DNA from 2 places in the Paenibacillus sp. FSL R7-0331 genome. Region 2 is predicted to be linked to the other one. Evidence: a T-box and tRNA genes for the amino acid it is inferred to sense, from the RefSeq annotation. Region 2 holds a T-box; the other holds one or more tRNA genes.
What was found. The T-box of region 2 lies ahead of tyrS (tyrosine--tRNA ligase). A T-box ahead of a tRNA ligase gene usually reads a tRNA of that ligase, here a tRNA-Tyr.
Positions count from the first base shown of each region.

Region 1: it has a tRNA-Tyr gene. The T-box ahead of tyrS (tyrosine--tRNA ligase) is inferred to sense a tRNA for this amino acid. The anticodon was not compared.

Region 1 is NZ_CP009284.1:6,061,932-6,065,306, reverse strand. It holds rRNA gene R70331_RS26385 (23S ribosomal RNA) at 1-668, shown strand, start outside; tRNA gene R70331_RS26380 (tRNA-Asn) at 726-801, shown strand; tRNA gene R70331_RS26375 (tRNA-Ser) at 805-894, shown strand; tRNA gene R70331_RS26370 (tRNA-Glu) at 918-992, shown strand; tRNA gene R70331_RS26365 (tRNA-Val) at 1,059-1,134, shown strand; tRNA gene R70331_RS26360 (tRNA-Met) at 1,152-1,225, shown strand; tRNA gene R70331_RS26355 (tRNA-Asp) at 1,232-1,309, shown strand; tRNA gene R70331_RS26350 (tRNA-Phe) at 1,330-1,405, shown strand; tRNA gene R70331_RS26345 (tRNA-Thr) at 1,426-1,501, shown strand; tRNA gene R70331_RS26340 (tRNA-Tyr) at 1,507-1,592, shown strand; tRNA gene R70331_RS26335 (tRNA-Trp) at 1,598-1,671, shown strand; tRNA gene R70331_RS26330 (tRNA-His) at 1,697-1,772, shown strand; tRNA gene R70331_RS26325 (tRNA-His) at 1,813-1,885, shown strand; tRNA gene R70331_RS26320 (tRNA-Gln) at 1,920-1,994, shown strand; tRNA gene R70331_RS26315 (tRNA-Gly) at 2,000-2,074, shown strand; tRNA gene R70331_RS26310 (tRNA-Cys) at 2,081-2,154, shown strand; tRNA gene R70331_RS26305 (tRNA-Leu) at 2,183-2,261, shown strand; gene R70331_RS26300 (TetR/AcrR family transcriptional regulator) at 2,343-2,903, opposite strand; gene R70331_RS26295 (GNAT family N-acetyltransferase) at 3,035-3,375, shown strand, end outside.
Region 2 is NZ_CP009284.1:3,015,027-3,018,401, forward strand. It holds gene R70331_RS12470 (transglycosylase domain-containing protein) at 1-1,169, opposite strand, end outside; T-box leader at 1,307-1,563, shown strand; gene tyrS (tyrosine--tRNA ligase) at 1,624-2,877, shown strand; gene rpsD (30S ribosomal protein S4) at 2,956-3,375, opposite strand, start outside.

The DNA of each region.
Region 1 (3,375 bases), 3.0 Mb from region 2:
GACCGTGTCAGGCGGGCAGTTTGACTGGGGCGGTCGCCTCCTAAAGAGTAACGGAGGCGTTCAAAGGTTCCCTCAGAATGGTTGGAAATCATTCGAAGAGTGCAAAGGCATAAGGGAGCTTGACTGCGAGACCAACAAGTCGAGCAGGGACGAAAGTCGGACTTAGTGATCCGGTGGTACCGCATGGAAGGGCCATCGCTCAACGGATAAAAGCTACCCTGGGGATAACAGGCTTATCTCCCCCAAGAGTCCACATCGACGGGGAGGTTTGGCACCTCGATGTCGGCTCATCGCATCCTGGGGCTGAAGTAGGTCCCAAGGGTTGGGCTGTTCGCCCATTAAAGCGGTACGCGAGCTGGGTTCAGAACGTCGTGAGACAGTTCGGTCCCTATCTGTCGTGGGCGCAGGAAATTTGAGAGGAGCTGTCCTTAGTACGAGAGGACCGGGATGGACGTACCGCTGGTGCACCAGTTGTTCCGCCAGGAGCATGGCTGGGTAGCTACGTACGGACGGGATAAGCGCTGAAAGCATCTAAGCGTGAAGCCCCCCTCAAGATGAGATTTCCCAATTAGTAAGACCCCTTGGAGACGACGAGGTAGATAGGTTGGAGGTGGAAGTGCAGCAATGCATGGAGCTGACCAATACTAATCGGTCGAGGGCTTATCCAACATTAATTCGCAGATTCGTTTCGGATTCAGTTTTCAGGTGATCAAGCCTGTATATATTCCCTGATAGCTCAGTTGGTAGAGCACTCGACTGTTAATCGAGTTGTCACAGGTTCGAGTCCTGTTCGGGGAGCCATATGGAGAGGTGTCCGAGTTTGGCCGAAGGAGCACGATTGGAAATCGTGTAGGCGCCACAAGCGTCTCGAGGGTTCGAATCCCTCTCTCTCCGTTCCTTATGGATATCATTAGTATGGCCCGTTGGTCAAGGGGTTAAGACACCTCCCTTTCACGGAGGTAACAGGGGTTCGAATCCCCTACGGGTCACCAATATTTCTTTAAAAGCTTGACTTTTTAATTGAGAAATGATATGATATAAAAGTTGCTGGTTTTGATGGAGGCTTAGCTCAGCTGGGAGAGCATCTGCCTTACAAGCAGAGGGTCGGGGGTTCGATCCCCTCAGCCTCCACCATATATATTTTTTACTGACGCGGGGTGGAGCAGCCCGGTAGCTCGTCGGGCTCATAACCCGAAGGCCGCAGGTTCAAATCCTGCCCCCGCAATTATTTGGAACCGTGGTGTAGTTGGCCTAACATGCCTGCCTGTCACGCAGGAGATCGCGGGTTCGAATCCCGTCGGTTCCGCCATTTGTATCACAACTTTATATGGCTCGGTAGCTCAGTCGGTAGAGCAAAGGACTGAAAATCCTTGTGTCGGGGGTTCGATTCCCTCCCGCGCCACCATGATTGTTACAATAGAATATGCCGGTGTAGCTCAATTGGTAGAGCAACTGACTTGTAATCAGTAGGTTGGGGGTTCAAGTCCTCTCGCCGGCACCATCTGTGGAGGCTTAGCGAAGTGGCCAAACGCATCAGACTGTAAATCTGCTCACGTACGTGTTCGGTGGTTCGAATCCATCAGCCTCCACCATCTTTAGGGGCATAGTTTAAAGGTAGAACAACGGTCTCCAAAACCGTTGGTGTGGGTTCAATTCCTGCTGCCCCTGCCAATGTAATACTTTAAAGCTTAATATGGCGGCCGTGGCGAAGGGGTTAACGCACCGGATTGTGGTTCCGGCATTCGTGGGTTCGAGACCCATCGGCCGCCCCATTAATTTTGAAGTGTGAAATTGTAATAATAGCTTAATATGGCGACTGTGGCGAAGGGGTTAACGCACCGGATTGTGGTTCCGGCATTCGTGGGTTCGAGACCCATCAGTCGCCCTTTTATTACTACAATGAAGATTGAAATGAATATTGGGGATTAGCCAAGCGGTAAGGCAACGGACTTTGACTCCGTCATGCATAGGTTCAAATCCTATATCCCCAGCCATTTATGCGGACGTGGCTCAGCGGTAGAGCATCGCCTTGCCAAGGCGAGGGTCGCGGGTTCGATTCCCGTCGTCCGCTCCATTTTATGGCGCCATAGCCAAGTGGTAAGGCAAAGCTCTGCAAAAGCTTTATCCCCAGTTCGAGTCTGGGTGGCGCCTCCATTGATTTTGGAATAATAAGCTTGAATACGCCGGCGTGGCGGAATGGCAGACGCGCTCGACTCAAAATCGAGTGGGAAACCGTGGAGGTTCGAGTCCTCTCGCCGGTATAGCTAAAGGGTCCCTTAGAGATAATCTCTAAGGGACCCTTTTTTTATTACTGACTAACTCATTTTCGTTAAGTGATACAGTTATTCTTCTAACTTCATCAGCAGCTGATGAATACGTAGAGACATTCCCGCAGGTTCTTCTTCCATGCCGCGTACGATCCAGTCCTCAATAACCCCGACTACCCCTGACGCAATAAACAAACTTTCAGTTTCTTCATTTAATGATGATTTAATACGATCTCTGTTATCCTCAAGCATTTCCTGTAAGATCTTCTTTTTAAAAAACTGCTTAAATTTTTCGGAGGTTAATAATGTGTCTTCCGGATTAGTAAGCACGTTAAATAATGTCCTGTTTCGATATATGTAGTCTGTAAGTTTATTAATAAATTGCATAATATCATGATGATTCTTAATTGGAAAGGAATCATCATAGAACTGATTTAACTGATCAAACATCTCAGCTTCAATTTCATTATATAAATCGTAGATGTCCTGATAATGCAAATAAAAAGTACTTCTGCCGATGTCAGCAAGCTCCGAGATTTCCAAAACGGTTATTTTAGAAATAGCCTTAGTATTTAATAATGTCAGAAAAGCTTGTTTTATCGATGCTTTAGTTTTAATAGATCGTCTATCTCCCACAATTAACCCCATTTCTGTACAATTAGGCTTCGCCTGTTCATTAATAAACAAATAAAATGAATTGACTATACTATTTTATACATCTGCTGATTACAATAAGAAAAATCAAAGGAATATAAGAGGTGATTCACGTGAAGTCATTTCGCTTGGCCAAAAAGGATGAATTACAAGAAGTTGCTGCCTTGTTAACTGATTCATTTTTAGAATATCCGTTGTTTCCGCTAATTTTGACCCAGGATAAGGACTATAAAAAAAACTTGTATAGACTTAATTATACTAATACAAAATCATATTATCAGCAAAGTGCGTGCTTTGTAGGGATTCTAGACGGAAAAATTGTTTCTGCTGTTCTGCTGAAAAAAAGCGGGGCAAAGGGACCGGGCTTTGTTCAATATCTGTTAAACGGCGGATTAGCACTGGCTGCTCAGCTTGGCATAAAGCGAATTCTTCATATTCTGGGGACACTGGATAA
Region 2 (3,375 bases):
CCTCTTGATTCACTGTCCTTCGTGAAATTGTCACTGTTCTCTGAAACGCTGTGCATGGCGCTGTACACTTTTTTGTCAATTGTTGTGTAGACGCGGTAGCCGCCCGTCATCAGCTGCTGGCGTGCTTCCTCTAGCAGCACAGTATCGTTTCCGGAGACCGCGGTGCTCTCCGTGCCCTCGGTACCGTTCTTGCCCTCGTTGAGGGACAATAGGATAGCTGCAGCCTTGCGTTCCGTTTCCATCATCAGATAAGGGAAGGTAGCATAGGCTTTCTTCGTATACGGAGCCAGTGAGGCCTTGATGTCAAACTGCAGGGCTTCATTGTACTGTGTTGTAGTAATCTTGTTCTCTTCAAGCATCCGGCGCAGCACCAGCTTCTGGCGGTCCATGGCCCGGCCGAAGGCGGTTTCGTTAAACTCGCCGATACCACTAAAGGCGGAATACTTGGAGGGAAGCTGAGGGAGCCCGGCCAGATAAGCGGCTTGGGCGATATTAAGCTTATCAAGATCATCCAGCCCGAATATGCCTTTGGCTGCCGCCTTGATGCCAAATACATTGTAGCCGTTGGAGCCGTTACCAAACGGCACCTTGTTGAGATAGGCCGTTAGAATTTCGTTTTTGGACAAAAAACGCTCCAGCCGCAGCGACAGCAGAATTTCCTTGACCTTGCGGTCCTCTGTACGGTCCAGGCTTAGGAACACGCGTCTGGCCAGCTGCTGGGTCAGTGTACTGCCTCCTGTCTGGACAGACTCGTTAAGCAGCTTCTGCTTGACGGCACGCAGGGTACCGCTGAAATCTATTCCTACATGGTCGTAGAAACTATTGTCCTCAATGGCGAGGACGGCATCAATTACCAGCTGCGGGATATCATTAAATTCAATAAGCCGGCGGTCTTCTTCGGTGCGGAGCTGACCAATCGGCTGGCCGTCACGGAAATAAGCAAAGCCGGTGATGGCGTTCTGGCTGACTTGCTGCTGAATCAATTCTTCGGAGCGTACAGGATCTTCCTTCACTATGGAAGTGACGTAACCTGCCACTGCGCCGCCGGCAAACAGAAGGCCCAGGATGCCAAGTATGAACATCCACTTTACGACTGAACCGAACCTGCGGAGCCAGGATCTGCGCGGGGGACGCTGTTTTGCGGTCTTCTTCTTTTTCTCCTCAACCATCGACGATAATCCTCCTTTTAACGGAACTATTATAGCACAATTTGCCGGTTTTGAATGCGCTTCTGGCGGAAAGTCGGTTTACGGCACGGTTGACTTTCCAAAACCAGACGTGGTATAAAATAACTTAATTGGATATCAGAAAAGCATTGAAGGACATCAGTAGAAGGCAAGCCATGTGTTTCAGAGAGCCGGTGGGTGGTGCGAACCGGCAGCAGGCCCCTTTGAATTACAGTCCGGAGCTGGACGGAGGAACATCAGGTGTGTAAGCAGCGCCTGTCAGTAGTCCGGAACCGGGGCATCCCCGTTATAACAATGGAGCGAAGAATCTGCTGCCGTATACGCTGCAGAGATTCTTAATTAGGGTGGTACCGCGAGTCTTTTGCTCGTCCCTTGAGGGATGAGTGAAAGGCTCTTTTTGCGTTGTGCACAGAAGTATTTATAAGGAGGATACGGGATGGAATGGGGAGAATTGACCCCTGCGCAGCAGCAGGAGGTGGAGCGCCAGCTGGAAACGGCAGTACGGGGGGCGGCAGAAATCATACCAGTGGAAGAATTGAGAAGGAAGCTGATGAAGTCAGTGACGGCAGGAGTACCTTTGAATATCAAGCTGGGACTGGACCCGTCGGCGCCGGATATTCACATAGGGCATACGGTTGTACTGCACAAGCTGCGGCAGTTCCAGGAGTCTGGACATCAGGTGCAGCTGATTATCGGGGATTTTACGGGCCGGATCGGCGACCCGACAGGCAAATCGGAAACACGCAGACAGCTTAGTGAGGAGGATGTTCAGCGTAATGCCGCAACCTACAGTAAGCAGATTTTCAAGATTCTAGACCCTCTCAAAACAAAGCTTCTCTACAATTCAGACTGGCTCAGCCCGATGGATTTTGCGGAGGTAGTCAATCTGGCGGCGAAAGTCACGGTGGCGCGGATGATGGAGCGTGATGACTTCACCAAACGCTTTCAGAGCGGTCAGGCCATCAGTGTCCATGAGTTCTTCTACCCGCTGATGCAGGGTATGGATTCTGTTGCCAACGGAACGGATATCGAAATTGGCGGAACAGACCAGAATTTCAATATTCTGATGGGCCGTACACTGCAGAAAGAGTATGGTGCTGAGCCGCAGGCCGTTGTGCTGATGCCGCTGCTTGAAGGACTGGACGGAGTCAAGAAGATGAGTAAAAGCCTCGGTAATTACATAGGCATTGATGAAGCGCCAAACGATATATACGGAAAAACGATGTCCGTGCCTGATGAGCTGATGCTAAAATACTATGAAATGGCGACGGACCTCAGCAATGATGAGCTGGTTTCGCTCAGGCAGGCTGTGGATGCAGGGGCAGTCCACCCGCGGGATGTAAAAATGCGTCTTGCTCATACCCTGGTACGGCTGTACCACGGTGCAGAAGCCGCGGATGCCGCTCAGCTGCACTTTATAACAGTCTTTCAGCAGCGTGCCCTGCCGGAGGATATCGCAACCTGCAGAGTTGCTGCCGAAGAGCTGGAGGACGGAGGGCTCAAGCTGGTCAGACTGCTGGCAGTGGCGGGTTTTGCCGAATCGAATAGCGAGGCCCGGCGTCTGATCGTGCAGGGGGCTGTTAAGCTTAACGGGGTGAAGCAGACGGATACAGGCGGATCGGTACAGCTGCAGGAGGGTGATATAATCCAGGTTGGCAAAAGAAAGCTCGCCAGGCTGAGTCTTGGTTAGGGCAGCCCGCCTGCAAAATATATATACTAGATGACGCAAAAAAGCCTCCGGGGAACCGGAGGCTTTGATGTATGAATCTTAACGGTTGTAGAACTCGACGATTTGCTTCTCGTCAACTTCTTGGGTCAGCTCAGCGCGTTCTGGCAAACGAACATATTTGCCTTCGAATGCTGCATCAGCATATTCCAGGTAAGCTGGAAGGTGATTGCGGTTTTCCAGAGCTTCCTTGATGGATTTCATGGAACGGCTTCTTTCACGAAGACCGATTACATCGCCAACGCTTACGCGGTAAGAAGCGATATCGACTTTCTTGCCGTTAACGGTTACGTGGCCGTGGGATACCAGCTGACGTGCGCCTGCACGGGAGTTAGCAAATCCAAGACGGTAAACCAGGTTGTCCAGACGGCTTTCGAGCAGGAACATGAAGTTTTCGCCCGCGATACCCTGGATCTTTTGAGCTTTAGTGAAGAGAGTTTTAAACTGCTTTTCACCCAAGCC